2 linked regions of the Kineosporia succinea genome follow. The protein of the gene in region 1 interacts with the protein of each later gene in a pairwise test. Links are inferred from orthologs where the notes say so. Each region holds a gene or a part of one and is shown on either strand. Other genes may lie near its edges.

Region 1 (9,595 bases):
GCCGGGGGCGGCGGTGATCCGCTCCCGCGAGCGGCTGGCCCAGCTGGACCGGAAGCTGTCGCAGTTCCTGCCTGCGGCCGCGTTCCCCACCGTGGGGCTGACCGGCCGGAAGTAGCCGACCGGGAGCTGGCTCACACTCAACGCGGCGGCAGATCGTGCCGATGCGGACAGCGTGAGCCAGCGCCCCGTGGAAGTACCCGACGACCAGCCGACCCCCGAGACGGCCCAGCCGACACGGAGTCTGGTCATGCCGGTACGCCCGGGCCAGATCCCGCCCAGCGTGCTGCGCGCCGACGGCCCCCCGCCGGAGGTGCTGCGGCAGTGGAGCGACGCCCTGTCGGCGGCGGGTCTGTACACCGAGGCGCTCGACGTGCACCCGGCCCAGGAACGCGTCGATGTCGTGCGCCAGGCCGAGCTGGCTGTGCTCGCGGGTCTGCACGCGCGGTCGCAGGAGCTGCTCGACGAGCTGGTCGAGGGGACGTCGGAGCGGACCCGGCGCAACGTCACGGTGATCAGCAAGTCCCGCCTGGCCCCGGCCAGTCCCTGGCTCGACCTGCTCGGACGGGTCTCGGAGCTGCTCGCCGGCACCGGCGACCTGACGGCGGTGCAGGAGGCCGCGTCCAAGGTGCAGCCGTCGGCCGGGCTCGACTGGATCGTCGCGCTGGCCGCGGTGTCGGTCGGCGACCTGGTCACGGCCGCGCCGCTGGCCCGCTCCGCCCGCGCCGGGGGCTGCCGCGACCTGCGCATGCTCACCATCGCCGCGGCCGACCTGGCCCGGCAGGAGGACTACGGCCAGGCCCTCGGCCTGACCGGTCAGGCCCAGCGGATCGCGCTGCCCGACGAGGACCCGGCCGCGCTGACCGTGCACGTGCTCCAGCGCTGCGGTTTCGGCGGTCCGGCGAAGGCCCTGGCCGCTGAGGGGATGGGTGACGCGTCGCTGCCGCCGTCGTTCCGCGCGGACTGGAAGGCCGCCGCGACCGGCGTCGGCGTGGGCGGCCTGGACATGTTCCGCCAGCGGGTGAGGGTTCACACCCGCCGCTCCCTGCGCCGCCAGGAGCGCCGCGCCCGCGAGGCCGAGGCCATCGCCGCCTACGACCTGACCTGCCGCTGCTACGGCTCGGGTGGCTGGATCGGCCCGGCCCGGCAGTTCTACCTGCAGCACCACCTGCACGAGCTGCTGCCCGCCCCGGTCGCCGGCCTCGACGCCCGGCTGATGATCTGCCGCATCACCAGCCTGACCTTCCTCGACCTGGTCGCCCGCGAGATCACGCTGCCGGTGCCCTCGAGCCCGCCCACCACGCTGCCCGTCCCCGATGTGAGCGAGGAGCGGCCGACGCCCGGGATGGGTGTCAGTCTCGGCCTGGCGCTGCCCGCCTGAGGTCCTCCGAACCCGCCGGAGGTCCTTCAATAAAGACACATCCGGGTGAGTTAATTCACAGGGGGGCGATGAGAGCGATCTCTCTCGACGGTTAGCGTGTTGGATCAGAACTGCCGCGGATGGCCGTGCCCGTGACGGGTGAGAAACTGACGCCAGACAAGCGGTCGTCCCACCAACGCGTAAGAAGTCGAGAGGCGCTCATGAACATCGTGGTGTGTGTGAAGTACGTACCGGACGCCCAGGCGGACCGGGCATTCTCGGCCGACGACAACACCACGGACCGTGAAAACGTCGACGGCCTGCTCTCCGAGCTCGACGAGTACCCGGTCGAGGAGGCCCTGAAGCTCGCCGAGGCCACCGACGGCAAGGTCACCGTGCTCACGGTCGGCCCCGAGGACGCGACCGACGCCGCCCGCAAGGCGCTGCAGATGGGCGCCCACGAGGCCGTCCACGTCGAGGACGACGCGATCCACGGCTCCGACGCCCTGGCCACCTCCAAGATCCTGGCCGCCGCGCTCGCCAAGCTCGAGTACGACCTGGTGCTCACCGGCATGGCCTCGACCGACGCCGCGATGGGCGTCGTGCCCGCGATGCTCGCCGAGCGCCTCGGCCTGCCCCAGATCACGCTGGCCAGCGAGCTCACGGTGGCCGACGGCAAGGCCACGATCCGCCGCGACAACGACGCCAGCACCGAGATCATCGAGGCGAGCCTTCCCGCTGTCGTCAGCGTCACCGACCAGATCAACGAGCCGCGCTACCCCTCGTTCAAGGGGATCATGGCCGCCAAGAAGAAGCCGCTGCAGACCTGGACCCTGGAAGACCTGGGCCTGTCCGCCGACGAGGTGGGCCTGTCCGCCGCCTGGACCGCGGTCTCCGCGGTGACCGAGCGCCCCGCCCGCACCGCCGGCCAGGTCGTGAAGGACGAGGGCGACGGCGGCACCAAGCTGGTCGAGTTCCTCGCCGCCGCCAAGCTGGTCTGACTCCCCTAAACCCCCCTAGAACGCAAAGGACGTCCATGTCCCAGGTACTCGTGCTGGTCGACCACGTCGACGGCGCCGTCCGTAAGACCACCAGCGAACTGCTCACCATCGCCGCCCGGCTGGGCGAGCCCGCCGCCGTGTTCATCGGCCAGGGCTACGACGCGGCCGCCGCCTCCCTGGCCGAGTACGGCGCCGCCACCGTGTACGTCGTCGAGGCCGAGGGCCTCGACGAGTACCTGGTCGCGCCCAAGGCCGAGGCCCTGGCCGCGGTCGTCCAGCAGGCAGCCCAGGCCGGCGACCCGGCCGCGGTGCTCCTCGCCAGCTCGGGCGAGAACAAGGAGATCGCGGGCCGTCTCGCCGTCAAGCTCGAGTCCGGCCTGATCACCGACGCCGTCGACGTGCAGGAGGGCCCGGTCACCACGCAGTCGGTCTTCGCCGCCGCCTTCACCGTCACCGCCTCGGTCACCCGGGGCACGCCCATCATCACCGTGAAGCCGAACTCGGCCGAGCCGGTGGCCGTCGCGGGCGTGACGCCGAACGTCGTCACCGTGCCGGTCACGGTGTCCGACGCGGCCAAGGGCGCGAAGATCACCGAGCGCCGCCCGAAGGAGAAGAGCGGTCGTCCCGAGCTCACCGAGGCCGCGGTCGTGGTCTCCGGCGGCCGGGGCACCAACGGCGACTTCTCCGCCGTCGAGAGCTTCGCCGACGCCCTGGGCGGTGCCGTCGGCGCCTCCCGCGCCGCGGTCGACGCCGGCTGGTACCCGCACAGCACGCAGGTCGGCCAGACCGGCAAGCAGGTCTCGCCCACGCTCTACGTGGCCAGCGGCATCTCCGGCGCGATCCAGCACCGGGCCGGCATGCAGACGTCCAAGACGATCGTCGCCGTCAACAAGGACCCGGAGGCGCCGATCTTCGAGCTCGTCGACTTCGGCGTCGTCGGTGACCTCTTCACGGTGCTGCCGCAGGCCACCGACGAGGTCGCGAAGCGCAAGGGCTGATCCGGTCCCGGGCCGTGGAACCGCGCCGGCGCGCGGCTCCACGGCCCGGACGGGTTTGAACCGCCCCAGCCCTTTCGTGCACTCGGAATGCCTACACTCGACACTGTGACTGCTTACCTCGACCACGCGGCGACCACGCCGATGCTGCCCGAAGCGGTGGCGGCGATGGCCGAGGAGATGACGTTCGCGGGCAACGCCTCCTCGCTCCACTCCTCCGGCCGCCGCGCCCGCCGCGTCGTCGAGGAGGCCCGGGAGCAGCTGGGCGTGGCCCTCGGGGCCAGCCCCAGCGAGGTGGTCTTCACCGCGGGCGGCACCGAGGCCGACAATCTGGCCGTCAAGGGCCTGTTCTGGGCCCGTCGCGCCGCCGACGAGCGGCGCCGGGTGGTCGTGGCCTCTCCCATCGAGCACCACGCGGTGCTCGATCCGGTCGAGTGGCTGGTCACCCACGAGGGCGCCGAGGTGGTCTGGGCCCCGGTCGATCACGCGGGTCGCGTCGATCTCGACGGCCTCGAACAGCTTCTGGACGCGCGGCACGAGTCGGTCGCGCTGGTCACCGTGATGTGGGCGAACAACGAGGTCGGCACGATCCAGCCGGTCGAGCGGATCGCGGAACTGGCCCACCGGCACGGCATTCCGGTGCACACCGACGCGATCCAGGCGGTCGGGCACCTCGCGCTCGACTTCGCCGCGAGCGGGGCCGACTGCCTCAGCGTCAGCGGCCACAAGCTCGGCGGCCCGGTCTCGACCGGCGCCCTGCTGGCCCGGCGCGGCCTCGACCTGGTGCCCGGTCTGCACGGCGGCGGGCAGGAACGCGGCATCCGCTCGGGCACGCTCGACGTGGCGGCCCTGCGGGCGTTCGCGGTCGCGACCACGCTGGCCGTCGAGGCGCAGCCGGCCGAGAGTGTGCGCGTCGCCCAGCTGCGCGACGACCTGATCCGCGCCGTCTGGAAGGCCGTGCCCGACGCGGTGCTGAACGGTGCCGTGCCGCCCGAGGTAGACGGTCTCGGGCCCGCACTGGCGGCGGCCGACGGCACCGCACGGCTCCCGGGCAACGCGCACTTCACCTTCCCCGGCTGCGAGGGTGACTCCCTGCTCTACCTGCTCGACGCCCGCGGCGTGGAGTGCTCGACCGGTTCGGCCTGCCAGGCGGGAGTACCTCAGCCCAGTCACGTGTTGCTCGCCATGGGCGTCGCCGAGGCGACCGCCCGCGGGGCTCTGCGCTTCAGCCTCGGCCACACCTCGACCGCCGGTGACGTCGCCGCGCTGGCCGAGGCGATCGGCCCGGTGGTCGAGCGGGCCCGGGGTGCCGGGCTGAGCTTCTGAACTCGGCGACGACGGTTCTGACAAGGGGTATGCACTGATGCGAGTACTGGCTGCGATGAGCGGCGGCGTGGATTCCGCCGTGGCTGCCGCGCGCGCCGTCGACGCCGGTCACGAGGTGGTCGGCGTGCACCTGGCGCTGGCCCGCAACCCGCAGACCCTGCGCGCCGGGGCCCGGGGCTGCTGCACGATCGAAGACGCCGGCGACGCCCGCCGGGTCGCCGACATCCTCGGCATCCCGTTCTACGTCTGGGACCTGGCCGAGCGCTTCCAGCAAGACGTGATCGACGACTTCGTGGCCGAGTACAAGATCGGCCGCACCCCCAACCCGTGCGTGCGCTGCAACCAGAAGATCAAGTTCGCCGCGCTGCTCGACAAGGCCGTCGCCCTCGGGTTCGACGCCGTCAGCACCGGGCACTACGCGCAGATGCTCGACGGCCCGCACGGCCCGGAGCTGCATCGCGCCGTCGACATGGGCAAAGACCAGTCGTACGTGCTGGCGGTGCTCCCGCCCGACCGGCTGGCCCGTTCGCTGTTCCCGCTGGGCGACACCCGCAAGGAAGACGTGCGCATCGAGGCCGCCGAGCGCGGTCTGCGGGTCGCGAGCAAGCCCGACAGCCACGACATCTGCTTCATCTCCGACGGTGACACGCAGGGTTTCCTGGCCAAGCGGCTGGGGGAGAAGCCCGGCCCGATCGTCGACTCCGAGGGGCAGCAGCTCGGTGAGCACTCCGGCGCCTACGGTTTCACGGTCGGGCAGCGGCGTGGCCTGGCGATCGGCACGCCGGCCGCCGACGGCAGGCCGCGCTACGTGCTGTCGATCGAGCCGGTCTCGAACACCGTGGTCGTGGGTTCGGCCGAGGAGCTGAAGGTGCGTGCGATCACGGGGGCGGAGGCCACCTGGTGCGCGCCCGTGCCCGAGCCCGGGGCGGCGGTTTCGGTCCAGGTCAGGGCGCACGGACGCGAGGTGCCGGCGCGCGTGGTGTCGCTCGGCTCGAGCACGGGGCCGGGTTCTGGGGCCGGTTCGCTGCAGACCCTCCCGGCCACTGTGCACGTGGAGCTCGACGAGCCGATCAGCGGGGTCGCCACCGGGCAGACCCTGGTGCTGTACCGGGGCACCCAGGTGATCGGCTCGTCCACCATCAGCGCCACCGCCTGAGGTTCACGCCGGCCGGAAGGCCACCGCGCCGACCGGAAGGCGACCGAGTCGACCGGGAAGGCGACCGAGTCGACCGGAAGGCGACCGACGCGTCCTCAGGCACCGTGGTTCGCGCTCAGAACCGCCCTCTATGCTGCCGGACCATGCGGTATCTCCCCGGCGGCCTCGACCGGTTGCGCACGTCCCGTGACGTGCTGCTCGTGCTGGTGCTCACCGCGCTCGCCCTGACCACGGGCGACACCTTCGCGGCCGTGCTCGGCGACCAGGCGCGCCGGGACCGGCCGGACGACCTGCTGTGGCTGCTTCTGGTTCTGGCGCAGTGCCTTCCGCTGCTGGTGCGGCGCACGCACCCGGCACCGGCCCTGGGCGTGATCGGGGTGGCCTTCGGGCTGTACCAGGTGCTGGGCTACGAGGGCAGCGCGGCCGGGCTGGCGCTGTACATCGCGCTCTACAGTGTGGGCGCGCACCTGGACCGGCGGCGCTGGGAGACCGCTCTGGCCGCCGCGATCGGCTACCTGGTGCTGGCCGTGGCGATGGACCGGACCCCGTACCGGCAGCCGCTGGTCATCGATTACGTCACGTTCGTGCCCGTGCTGGTGCTGTTCTGGCTGATCGGCGAGGGCGTGCGGGCGCGCGCCCGGTCGGAGGCGGCCCGGCGAGCGGCCCAGGAGCGGGAGGCGGTGGCGTCCGAACGGGCCCGCATCGCCCGCGAACTGCACGACGTGGTGACGCATCACGTCACGGCGATGGTGGTGCAGGCCGAGGCCCTTCCGTTCCTGCTGCCGGGCAACCCGGACAAGGTCACGGACGGGCTCGGGACCATCAGCGCCACGGGGCGTTCCGCGATGACCGACCTGCGCGAGCTGCTCGACGTGCTGCACGACCCGGGCGAGAGTGCACCGGACCCCGACCGCGTCCCGGCTCGCGAGCCACTGGAAACCCTGGTGGAGCGCGCCCGTTCGGCAGGGCAGGACGTCACCCTCACCGAGCGGGGCACGCCGCACCCGCTGCCCACGGGCCTCGGCCTGGCACTGCAGCGGGTGGTGCAGGAGTCGCTGACGAACGCCCTGAAGCACGCCCCCGGTCGTGCCACGACGGTGACGCTGGTGCACGGTGACGACGACCTTTCGGTGGAGGTGGTGACGGCCGGAACCGGTTCTCCCGCCCCCACGCCCCGCCGGGCCTGGGCCCGTTCGGGACGCGGGATCAACGGAATGCGCGACCGGGTAGCCGCTTTCGGTGGCGAGCTGACCGCAGGGGCGGAGAGCGGCGGTTTCGCCGTGCGGGCCCGGTTGCCGCGAAAGGCCGAGTCCCGGGTCGGGGGCCGGCCGGGCGGGGCCGCGGAGGGCTGAGAGGACCCGGCCCGCGAGCGGCCGGGTGCCTCGGCAGACCGCCGGATTCAGTTGGCGGACGGCTCCATCAGCCAGAACCGGTTGCCGAACGGGTCGCGCAGCGCGGCCATCCGGCCGAACTGGGTCTCGAAGTCGCGCTGGTCGATGTGGGCGCCGGTGCTCTCGGCGAACTCCAGGGCGGCGACGATGCTGCGCACCTGGAAGTACACGAGCCAGTAGGGCGCGGACTCGAGGTCGCCCATCATCGGGCCCATTCCGCCCAGCGGCCAGGACTGGTCGGGGAAGGAGTAGGTCTGGTAGTCGTCGCCCCCACCCATCTCGGCGGGCAGCGGGGCGTTCGCGAAACCGAAGACCTGCGAATAGAACTCGCGGGCCACGGACGGGTTCGGCGTGCGAAGGTCGTCCCACACGAACGACCCGGGCGCGCGGGTGTGCTCGCCGCCCACGGCGTCGCCCGCCTGCCAGAGCCCGAACGGCGCACCGGTCGGGTCGCAGGCCACGGCCCGGCGGCCCCGGGTGCCGGCCGCCTGCGGCGGCAGCAGGACCTGCCCGTCGTGCGCCACCACGGAATCGGCGGTGGCCTGCAGGTTGTCGGTGGCGAAGTGCACCAGCCAGCCGGTCGGCGTGTCTTCGTGGACCTCGGTGATGCCCGCCGCCTCGGCGCCCTCGACCGTGGCCACGACGAGCCGGTGCTCGGACACCGACCGCTCGAACGACCAGCCCAGCAACGGGCCGTAGAACGCCTTGGCCACCTCGACGTCGTCGGCCGCGAGCTCGGCCCAGCAGGGGGTGCCCGCGCGCCACTTCTCGGTTCGGACTGCCATCTGAGCCTCCTGAATCAACGATGATCCGGCGCCCTGGCCCGGACGCCCCCGTGTGGTTCCCGCTCCGGTGTCACCACGTGCGACCCGACGGAGCGTGATCTCGCGATCACCGTACTGCCCGCCCCCGACAGAATCGGCGAAGTCGTCCGGCACCCGGCCCGTCGCGTGGGCGCCGTAGGCTCGGCGGGTGCCCTCCTCGAGCAACCTGCCTCCGCACGACCTGCCCACCACCACCCCCGACGAGGTGACGATCGGCCCCGGGGCGGCCACCGGCGTCGGGTCGTGGCCGGGCACCGACGTGCTGGACACCATGCGGGTCACGTTCGGCGAGCTGGGCGATCCGCCCGCGTTGCCGTACCTGCCCGAGCTGCCCGCGCGCGGGCCGGGTGCCGACATGGTCGGGCGCGCGGCGGGGCTGCTCGTGGACATGCCGGTGGATCTTCAGCCGTCCGGGTGGCGCCTGGTCGACCACCCGGGCCGCGACCACCACCGCACCCGGTCGTGGCTGCGGCAGGACCTGGACGTGCTCGCGGAGGTCGCCGACGGCTACCAGGGGCTGCTGAAGGTGCAGGTCACCGGCCCGTGGACGCTGGCGTCGAGTCTGTGGCTGCCGCGTCTGGAACGTGCGGTGGTCGATCCCGGAGCCTGCCGGGACCTGGTGGCCTCGCTCGCCGAAGGGGTCTCGCAGCACCTGGCCGAGGTGAGCCGTCTGGTGCCGGGGGCCCGGCTGGTGCTGCAGCTGGACGAGCCCGGGATCCAGGCGGTGCTCGACGGCTCGCTGCCGACGGCGAGCGGGTTCGGGCGGCTGCGGGCGATCGAGGAGCCGCTGCTCGTCGAGGGGCTGCGTGCGGTGCTCGACGCGGCGACCGGGGCCGGGGCGGTGCGCACCGTGATCCACTGCTGCGCCTCGAAACCGCCCGTGGAGCTGCTGGTCCGCACCGGTGCGTCGGCGTTGTCGCTCGACGTGTCGCAGCTCGGGCAGCAGCGCTGGGAGCAGATGGCCGAGGCCACCGAGAACGGCACGGCGCTCTGGGCGGGCGCGGTGCCGACCGCCTCCGGCGTGAAGCCCCAGGTGGTGGCCGACTCGATCGCGAATCCCTGGCGGCGGCTGGGTCTCGCGGTCCCGGGGCTTGCGGACGTGGTGGTCACCCCGGCCTGCGGGCTCGCCGGATCGTCGCCCCAGCAGGCCCGTTCGGCGCTCGGGGTGGCCCGGGAGGCCTCCCGGATCCTGAGCGAGCGGGCTCAGGAGTAGCCGGTTCCGGGGTGCGCCGCCGTCCGGTGACCCGAGACGGTCGCCGGCCGGTGCGTCCCCCGTCGATTCGCTCGTGATCATGCGCCTTCCGTCCGGCGGGCGACCCCGGAGCGTGCTGACGCGAAACTGTCGGTGGTGCGCGGTTGAATGGGGTCGTGGCTGAGGCAGAGGGCAGGACGGCGGGCGAACTCCCCGAGGGCGCGGTGACGGCTGAGCAGGGGGCGATCCCTGAGCAGGCGCGGCACCGCTGGGCGGGTCTGGCCGACCAGATCCGGGAGCACCGGTTCGCCTACTACGTGCGGGATGCCCCCACGGTGTCCGACGGCGAGTTC
Region 2 (9,280 bases), 3.9 Mb from region 1 along the record:
AGCGTGTCCCAGCACTCCTCGACCTGCGCGATCGCGGCCATGTCGGCCATCGAGCAGCCCGCGGCCAGGTCGGGGAGCACGACCTGCTGGTGCGAGGCGGTGAGGATGTCCGCGCTCTCGGCCATGAAGTGCACGCCGCAGAACACGATGTACTCGGCGTCCGGCCGGTTCGCCGCGTCGCGCGCGAGCTTGAACGAGTCGCCCATGACGTCGGCGAAGTCGATCACCTCGTCGCGCTGGTAGTGGTGCCCGAGCACGAAGGCGTTGCTGCCGAGCGCCTGCCGGGCCGCGTGCGCACGGGCCACCAGGTCCGGGTCGGACGGGGAGGGCAGGTCGCCGGGGCACTCGACACCGCGCTCGCTGCCCAGGTCCTGTGCACGACCGAGGAGGAGCAGCGCGGCGGGGGTGGAGGCCGGTTCGGCGAACGAGGGGGCGCCCAGAGGGAGTGACGCCGGTGCGAGCGAGTCGACCGGTCCATCGGTCCTCGTAGTCATTCGAACATCATCCCATGACATGATTTTCGCGTGCGTGTGGTCATCGCCCCGGACAGCTTCTCCGGCACCCTCACGGCCCCCGCGGCCGCGCAGGCTCTCGCGGCGGGCTGGCAACGCCATGCACCCGCCGATGACCTGGACCTTTGTCCACTCTCCGACGGCGGGCAGGGCTTCGTCGACGCGATTTCCGCGGCCAACGACGGACGCCTGGTGCCGGTCGAGGTGACCGGTCCGTACGGTTCCCCGCTGCTCGCCGTGCTTTTCGTCACAGAAGGTGAAGGCGGACAACTCACCGCATATCTGGAGTCGGCCCAGGCCTGCGCACCGCAGCCGGGGCAGGATCCGACCACGGCCACGAGTACCGGTCTGGGTGAACTGATCGCCGCCGCGCTCGAGACCGGTGCGACGAGGATCGTGGTCGGCGTCGGGGGAGTGGGCACCAACGACGGCGGCGCCGGGATGCTCGCCGGTCTGGCCGCCGCGCTGGACATCCCCGGGAAGCTGCCCCGCCACCCCGGTGAGATGCGGGGCATCGCCGCCGCCGACGTCCCCCAGTACAACGACCTGCGCGAACGCCTGAAGGACGTGGAGCTGGTGGCCGCCACCGACTCCGACGTGGTGCTGCTCGGTTTCAAGGGCGTCAGCGCCCTGCACGCGGCCGCGAAGGGGGCGACCCCGCAGCAGGCGCAGGACCTCGACCTGGCCATGGCCGACTTCGCCCGGGCCGCCGTCGACGCCACCGGCCAGCCGCAGAAGCTGGTCGCCCTGGCCGGTTCCGGCGCCGGCGGGGGCATCGGGTTCGGCCTGCTGCTGCTCGGTGCGACCCGGGAGATCGGTGCGTCGCTGGTCACCGACGTGGTCCGGCTGCCCGAGCGGCTCAGGGCGGCGGACGTGGTGGTCACCGGCGAGGGCAACCTGGACTGGGACTCGCTACGGGGCACGGTCATCACGGCCGTGGCCCACGTCGCCCAGAACCTGGCCGTGCCCACGGTCGCCGTGGCCGGGCAGGTGCAGGTGGGACGTCGCGAGCTGCTGTCGGTCGGCGTCGAGTCGGCCTACCCGGTCGCCCGCACGCCGCAGGAGGTGCAGGCCTCGCTGGCCGACCCGGCCGGGCGCCTGGCCGACCGCGCGGAGCGGGTGGCCCGCACCTGGTCGCCCCGGAGGTGACGTATTCTCGGGAGATCGGGAATTACCGGGGCGGTGTCGTCGCTGAACGCATCTGCAGACGTGGCGCTCACGCCGACAACGGCATGGGCGCATCCGGATGAACCGGCCGACCTGACCGTTCAACGAGCAGGAGAACTACCCATGACCGTCAACGAGACCGAGCAGAGCACCGACACCAAGACCCACGGTGTGCTGCTCACCGACGTTGCCGCCGGCAAGGTGAAGAGCCTGCTGGAGCAGGAGGGCCGCGACGACCTGCGCCTGCGCATCGCCGTCCAGCCCGGCGGCTGCTCCGGTCTGGTCTACCAGCTCTACTTCGACGAGCGTTCGCTCGACGGTGACCTGGTGCGCGACTTCGACGGCGTGCAGGTCGTCGTCGACCGCATGAGCTCCCCGTACCTCGAGGGCGCGAGCATCGACTTCGCCGACACGATCGAGAAGCAGGGTTTCACCATCGACAACCCGAACGCCGGCAGCAGCTGCGCCTGCGGTGACAGCTTCAGCTGATCCGCACCTGATCCCCCACGAGACCGGTCGTCCGCACTGCGGGCGGCCGGTCCCGTGTTTTGACCGCATCCACCCGGGTAGGGTGACTGGTCGTGCGTATCGCGGTTACCGGGTCCATTGCGACCGACCACCTGATGACCTTCGACGGCCGGTTCGCCGACAGCCTCCTGAAGGAGCAGCTGGAGAAGGTGTCCCTGTCGTTCCTCGTGGGCGACCTGCAGATCCGGCGCGGAGGCGTCGGCTGCAACATCGCCTTCGGGCTCGGCAATCTCGGCCTGCGCCCGCTGCTGGTCGGGTCCGCCGGTGAGGACTTCGCCGACTACCGCTCGTGGCTCGAGCGTCACCACGTCGACTGCTCGGGGGTGCGGATCTCGCAGACCCAGCACACCGCCCGGTTCGTCTGCACCACCGACGCCGAGCAGGCCCAGATCGCCTCGTTCTACCCGGGGGCGATGTCCGAGGCCAACCAGATCGAGCTCGCCCCGCTGGGCGCGCAGAGCCCCATCGACCTGGTCGTGATCAGCCCGAACGACCCGGAGGCGATGCTGCGCCACACCGAGGAGTGCCGCAGCCGGGGCATCCCGTTCGCGGCCGACCCCTCGCAGCAGCTGGCCTGGGCCGACGGCCCGCTCATCCGCCAGTACGTCGACGGGGCCACCTACCTCTTCAGCAACGACTACGAGGCCGGCCTGATCGAGTCCAAGACCGGGTGGAGCGCGGCCGAGATCCTCGCCAAGGTCGGCATGCGCGTCACGACCCACGGTGAGAAGGGCGTCTTCATCGAGGTCGAGGGCGCCGAGACGGTGCACGTGCCGATCGTCCCGGCGACCAAGCTCGCCGACCCGACCGGCATCGGCGACGCGTTCCGTTCCGGTTTCCTGGCCGGCATCGCCTGGGGCCTGACCCCCGAGCGCAGCGCCCAGGTCGGGGCCACCCTCGCCACCCTGGTGCTCGAGACCGTCGGCCCGCAGGAGTACAACCTGTCCCGCGCCGCCTTCCTCGAGCGTTTCACCGGCGTCTACGGTGCGAGCGCGGCGGCCGAGATCGAACCGCACCTGGTCACGTTCCGGCCGTAGCCCGATGAGCGCCCAGCCCGTGGAACCCGTCGAACCGGTGGCCAGCCGGTACGCCTTCGACCTGTCGGTGGCCGTGCCCGGGGAGGACCTGATCGGGGTCGGTGCCGACCTGGAGCCGGGCACGCTGCTGTCCGGCTACCGGTCGGCGGTGTTCCCGATGGGCCTGGGCCGGCACGGCCGCGGGCCGATCGGCTGGTGGTCGCCCGACCCGCGGGGCGTGCTGCCGCTGTCCGGGCTCAAGGTCAGCCGCTCGCTGCGCAAGGCCGTGAACACCTTCGAGATCCGGGTGGACTCGGCGTTCGAGGAGGTCGTGGCCGGCTGCGCCGACGTGCGCCGGCCCGGCCGCTGGATCACGCCGCGCATCGCCGAGGCCTACCGCCGTCTGCACGACCTGGGCTGGGCCCACTCGGTGGAGTGCTGGCGCGACGGCCGGCTCGCGGGAGGCCTGTACGGCGTGGCGATCGGCGGGCTCTTCGCGGGGGAGTCGATGTTCCACCGCGAGACCGACGCCTCGAAGGTCGCCCTGGTCGGCCTGGTGCGCCTGCTCACCCAGGACGGCGGGGACGACGCCGACCGGCGGCTGCTCGACGTGCAGTGGCGCACCGACCACCTCGGCAGTCTGGGCGTGGTCGAGATCCCGCGCGAGGACTACCGCGCCCGGCTGGAACAGGCGCTCCTCCTGCCGCGACCCGCCGTGTTCGACACCCTGCCCTGAGCAGGATCTCAGACCCGCACCGAGCTCCTCAGGAACGCGCCGGTCTCGTCCGCCGTCCACTCCTGGTCCACCAGCTCCGCCGACCGCATCCGGCACCAGGCGGCGATGTCCGGCTCGGCCGCCGCGTCGGTGCTCAGCACCACGACCACCGTGCCCGGGGCCGCGACCCGAGCGGCCCCGGCCAGCCGGATCACCGGCAGAGGGCACCGCAGACCGCGTGCGTCCACCACCACGTCCACCATCGCGAAACCCCTCACAGGCCGTCGGCGCCGAGCATCGCCCGCACGCGCGCGACCGCGCCGGGGAGAACGGCGCAGAACCCTTCCACGGCCTGGCGGGTCACGTCCACCGGCAGCCCGACCCGGACGTTCCCGTGCGTCAGCACCCCCATCGCCGCCAGCACGTGACTGGGCTCCAGCGTCGAGGCGGTGCAGGCCGATCCCGACCCGACCGCGTACCCGTGCCGGTCCAGGTCGTCGACGATCGCCTCCCCGTCCACGTACAGGCAGGAGAAGGTGACCAGGTGCGGCAGCCTCCCGTCGGGATCGCCCACCACCTGGGTGTCGGGAATCGTGGCGGCCACCGCCCGGATCCGCCCCGTCAGCTCCCGTCGCCACGAGTCCGTCTCCGCGCGAGCGGCCGACAGCGAGCGCAGCACCACCGCCGCCGCGAGCGCCGAGGGCACCGACACCGTGCCCGGCACCTTCTCGGTTCCGTCGTCGGCGGGGGAGGGGGACACCCAGCGGGTGTTCGCCCGGATCCCCAGCACACCCAGCCCGGCCGGGGCACCCCACGCCCGGGGGTCGGCCGTCAGCAGGTCCCAGCCCGCCGGCACCGGAGCGTGCCCGGCGCTCGCGGCCGCGTCGACGAGGAGTGGCACGGACGACGCGCGGGTCGCCTCCGAGACCCCGGTCACCGGCTGGAGCGTGCCCACCTCACCGTTGGCGCTCTGCAGGCAGGCGAGGGCGACGCCCTCGGTGCCCACCGCATCCGCGAACGCCTCCTGGTCGACACGCCCGGCCTCCGAGACTTCGATGAGAAATGGATCACCCCCGAACCGGGCGGCGTGCAGCACGGACGAGTGCTCCACGGCCGAGGCGACCACCCGCGTCCCCACCCGCCGGCGGGCCCGCAACGTGCCCAGCACCGCCGCGTGCACGGCCTCGGTGTGGGAGCCGGTGAAGACGATCTCCTCGGTGCGGGCGCCCAGGTCGGCGGCGATCGACTCCCGGGCCCCCTCGAGCAGCAGCCGTGCGGCGCGCCCCTCCCGGTGCAGGCGGCGGGGGTCGGCCCAGCCCTCGTCCACGGCCGCCCGCCAGGCCTGCAGCCCCGACGGGTGAACGGGGGCCACCGACGAGGCGTCCAGGTACGCACGATGCGTCCCTGCTCCGGACGGGTGAGGATGTGCGGGTGCCCCATCGGGTCCCGCAGGTGGGCCGGAAGTCATCCCGGCAGTGTCTCTCGTCTCTGGTGCGCCACGCCGATAACCAAGCCGGACCCATCGCAGGTGCCGTCACAGGCACCCGCTACCCTGCTCACGAACGAGAAATCGGGAGCATGAAACATTCAGTAAAAGCACTCGGTGTGGAGGCTGTGACCCCGCACCGGGACGAGACCGTGGGAAGGCCGCCGTTGCGTTCGCACGAGGGGTTGGCGCGTCGGCGCGCCCGTGCAGTTGCCGTGGGTTTGGCCGGCACTGCCCTACTGACTTTGTCCGGCTGCACCGACCAGGTGCAGCGTGGCTGGATGCCCAGCACGAAGGACACGACGAATCAGACCGGCAAGATCATGGACCTGTGGGTCGGGTCCTGGATCGCCGCCCTGATCGTGGGTGTCATCGTCTGGGGTCTGACGATCTGGTGCATGATCGTCTACCGGCGCCGTAAGGGCGAGACCGGTTTTCCGGCCCAGATCCGCTACCACCTGCCGCTCGAGGTGATGTACACCGTCGTCCCCGTGATGATGGTGGCCGTCCTCTTCGGGCACACGGCCAACATCCAGTCCGAGCTGCTGTCCACCAAGACCAAGCCCGACGTCACCATCGGCGTCGTCGGCAAGCAGTGGTCGTGGGACTTCAACTACAAGGACTCCGACGTCTACGAGACCGGCGTCATGGGTCAGCTCGACGGCCAGGAGGGCGCGGAGGCCGAGCTTCCGACGCTGTACCTGCCCGTCAACAAGCTGGTCCAGTTCGATCTGACCGCTCGTGACGTCATCCACTCGTTCTGGGTGCCCGCGTTCCTCATGAAGATGGACACGGTGCCCGGCATCGAGAACAACTTCCAGGTGCGGCCGCAGCGCGAGGGCACGTTCAAGGGCAAGTGCGCCGAGCTGTGCGGTGAGTACCACTCCGAGATGCTGTTCAACGTCAAGGTCGTGAGCCAGGCCGAGTACGACCAGCACATGGCCGACCTCGAGGCGAAGGGCAACACCGGCCAGCTCGGTGAAGACCTGAACCGCAGCGAGATGGCGCCCTCGGACTCGAACGCCGAAGAAGCCGGCAACAGCAACGCGCAGGGCGCTTCGAAGACGACCGCAGGGGTGAAGTAATGACAGCAGCCTTCGAGGCGTCGGACGCGGGCTACATCGCCCGTCCGGTGCCGCTGAAAAAGGGGCTCAACGCCGTCAAGTGGCTGACGAGCACCGACCACAAGGTGATCGGCAACCTCTACCTCGTCACCTCGTTCATCTTCTTCCTGCTGGGCGGCCTGATGGCCGTGCTGATCCGCCTCGAGCTCTGGGAGCCCGGGATGCAGATCGCCAGCAGCAAGGAGCAGTACAACCAGCTGTTCACCATGCACGGCACGGTGATGCTGCTGATGTTCGCGACGCCGCTGTTCGCCGGTTTCGCCAACGCGATCATGCCGCTGCAGATCGGCGCGCCCGACGTGGCGTTCCCGCGGCTGAACATGCTGTCGTACTGGCTGTACCTGTTCGGCAGCCTGATCGCGGTGGCCGGCTTCCTCACCCCGCAGGGTGCGGCCTCGTTCGGCTGGTTCGCCTACGCGCCGCTGTCGAACGCGGTCTACTCGCCCGGTCTGGGCGGTGACCTCTGGGTCTTCGGCCTGGCGATGAGCGGTCTGGGCACCATCCTCGGTGCGGTCAACTTCATCACCACGATCATCTGCATGCGCGCACCCGGCATGACGATGTTCCGGATGGGCCTGTTCACCTGGAACATCCTGATCACCTCGATCCTGGTGATCATGGCCTTCCCGCCGCTGGCCGCCGCGCTGCTGGCGCTGGGTGCCGACCGGCGCTTCGGGGCGCAGGTGTTCGAGCCCGAGAACGGTGGCGCCATCCTCTGGCAGCACCTGTTCTGGTTCTTCGGCCACCCCGAGGTCTACATCATCGCGCTGCCGTTCTTCGGCATCGTGAGCGAGGTCCTGCCGGTCTTCAGCCGCAAGCCGATCTTCGGTTACAAGACGCTGGTCTTCGCGACCATCACCATCGCCGCGCTGTCGGTGTCGGTGTGGGCCCACCACATGTACGTCACGGGTCAGGTCGCGCTGCCGTTCTTCGCCTTCATGACGATGCTGATCGCGGTCCCGACCGGCGTGAAGTTCTTCAACTGGGTCGGCACCCTCTGGGGCGGGTCGATCACCTTCGAGACGCCGATGGTCTTCTCCATCGGCTTCCTGGTGACCTTCCTCTTCGGTGGCCTCACCGGCGTCATCCTGAGCTCCCCGCCGCTGGACTTCCAGCTGTCCGACTCCTACTTCGTGGTGGCGCACTTCCACTACGTGGTGTTCGGCACCGTGGTGTTCGCGATGTACGCGGGCTTCTACTACTGGTGGCCCAAGCTCACCGGCAAGATGCTCGACGACCGTCTCGGCCAGGTGCACTTCTGGATGACGTTCATCGGCTTCCACAGCACCTTCCTCATCCAGCACTGGCTGGGTGTCGAGGGCATGCCCCGCCGGTACGCCGACTACCTCCCGGAAGACGGCTTCCAGCTGTACAACCAGATCTCCACGGTCGGTTCGGTCATCCTGGCCCTGTCGGTGGTCCCGTTCGCGTGGAACATCTACAAGACGGCCAAGCACGCCCCCGACATCACGGTCGACGACCCCTGGGGTTACGCCGGCACGCTGGAGTGGGCCACGTCCTGCCCGCCGCCGCGGCACAACTTCAACTCGCTGCCGCGTATCCGGTCCGAGCGCCCCGCGTTCGACCTGCACCACCCCGAGATCGCGGCTGCCGACCACCCCACGCCGAACAAGGGCCTGCTCACGCAGATCTACGGCGAGGGTGACGTGCACGAGCGGGGTCCGGGCCTGAACGGCGACGACGAGCCGGGCAACAACGCCGGCAACCAGGGGGTGCAGAAGTGAAGATCGAGAAGTGGATTTTCATCGGCGGCACGCCGTTCTTCCTGGCCTTCGCCATCGCCTACGGCCTGGTGACCGGCTGGGACGAGCCGGTCGGCATCGCCTGCCTGTTCCTCACGGCCGGCCTGTCGATCATGATCGGTGGCTACCTGGCCTACACGGCCAAGCACATCGACGCCCGTCCCGAGGACAACCCCTACGGCGAGATCGCCGAGGGGGCCGGTGAGCTCGGCGAGTTCGCTCCGCACTCGTGGTGGCCGCTGGCCGCCGCGGCCAGCGCCGCGATCGTGTTCGCGGGCATGGCGATCGGCTTCTGGCTGGTCGCCATCGGAGCGGTCCTGCTGTGCATCGGCCTGGTCGGCTGGGTCTACGAGTTCTACCGGGGTGAGCACGCTCACTGAGCTGCCACCTCGCCTGCGGCGCCCACCTCCTCCCGTTCGGGAGGGCGTGGGCGCCGCGTGCGTTTGCCCCTGCACTGGTCGGCCCGGGGGACAATTCCTGAGAATGCTTGACGAATCCCTAATGATTCGGGTGAGTCTCATGAGGTACCGATAGACTTCCTTTAGCGCAACATTGCAACCGAAGCACCGATGGACGCGTCTTAGAACTGTTGGAACGCAGTCGGAACCTCTTCAGTCAGGTGGGTAGCGAAGTGAGCAGTCGTGCCGTCGTCCGGGGCCGGTCCCGCAGGGTGGGAGCGTTCGCCGCTGCCCTCGCGGCCGTGATCGCCCTGGCCGGATGCAATTCCGACGACTCCGGCACGGCCGGGTCGGGCGGCTCCGGGTCGCAGGAGACGCAGGTCGCGGCCGCGCCCGCCGAGATCACGATCACGCCCGACGACGGCACGAAGAAGGTCAAGACCGCGAAGAAGGTCAAGGTCGCGGTGGCCGAGGGCACCATCTCGGACGTGCGGGTGGCCTCGGCCACCGGTTCCAAGATCAAGGGCAGCCTTAACGCTGACAAGACCGAGTGGACCAGCAAGACCAAGCT

The links.
Region 2: the proteins of J2S57_RS02875 (region 1) and J2S57_RS19900 interact in binary tests that used the Escherichia coli proteins (3 or more experiments, as listed by UniProt). The link is inferred for Kineosporia succinea from one-to-one orthologs.

Annotation. Positions count from the first base shown.
Region 1 is NZ_JAUSQZ010000001.1:637,083-646,677, reverse strand. What follows is about bases 2,576-5,570. They hold J2S57_RS02875 (cysteine desulfurase family protein), read left to right. Parts: upstream 2,576-3,461; coding sequence 3,462-4,679; downstream 4,680-5,570. Other genes in these bases: mnmA (tRNA 2-thiouridine(34) synthase MnmA), read left to right, coding at 4,717-5,570; J2S57_RS02880 (electron transfer flavoprotein subunit alpha/FixB family protein), read left to right, coding at 2,576-3,356. In the rest of the region: J2S57_RS02895 (class I SAM-dependent methyltransferase), read left to right, coding at 1-115; J2S57_RS02890 (hypothetical protein), read left to right, coding at 248-1,378; J2S57_RS02885 (electron transfer flavoprotein subunit beta/FixA family protein), read left to right, coding at 1,579-2,358; more of J2S57_RS02880, read left to right, coding at 2,394-2,575; more of mnmA, read left to right, coding at 5,571-5,835; J2S57_RS02865 (sensor histidine kinase), read left to right, coding at 5,979-7,187; J2S57_RS02860 (VOC family protein), read right to left, coding at 7,235-8,011; J2S57_RS02855 (methionine synthase), read left to right, coding at 8,199-9,263; NAD-dependent DNA ligase LigA, read left to right, coding at 9,419-9,595. UniProt on the Escherichia coli protein: Master enzyme that delivers sulfur to a number of partners involved in Fe-S cluster assembly, tRNA modification or cofactor biosynthesis. Catalyzes the removal of elemental sulfur from cysteine to produce alanine.
Region 2 is NZ_JAUSQZ010000001.1:4,569,260-4,578,539, forward strand. Bases 2,585-5,264 are described here. They hold J2S57_RS19900 (sulfurtransferase TusA family protein), read right to left. Parts: upstream 4,202-5,264; coding sequence 3,968-4,201; downstream 2,585-3,967. Other genes in these bases: J2S57_RS19890 (carbohydrate kinase family protein), read left to right, coding at 2,585-3,244; aat (leucyl/phenylalanyl-tRNA--protein transferase), read left to right, coding at 3,249-3,959; J2S57_RS19905 (cysteine desulfurase family protein), read right to left, coding at 4,213-5,264. Outside these bases: quinolinate synthase NadA, read right to left, coding at 1-494; J2S57_RS19880 (glycerate kinase), read left to right, coding at 525-1,661; iron-sulfur cluster insertion protein ErpA, read left to right, coding at 1,803-2,168; more of J2S57_RS19890, read left to right, coding at 2,261-2,584; more of J2S57_RS19905, read right to left, coding at 5,265-5,310; ctaC (aa3-type cytochrome oxidase subunit II), read left to right, coding at 5,592-6,509; ctaD (aa3-type cytochrome oxidase subunit I), read left to right, coding at 6,509-8,293; J2S57_RS19920 (cytochrome c oxidase subunit 4), read left to right, coding at 8,290-8,691; J2S57_RS19925 (L,D-transpeptidase), read left to right, coding at 8,943-9,280. UniProt on the Escherichia coli protein: Sulfur carrier protein involved in sulfur trafficking in the cell. Part of a sulfur-relay system required for 2-thiolation during synthesis of 2-thiouridine of the modified wobble base 5-methylaminomethyl-2-thiouridine (mnm(5)s(2)U) in tRNA.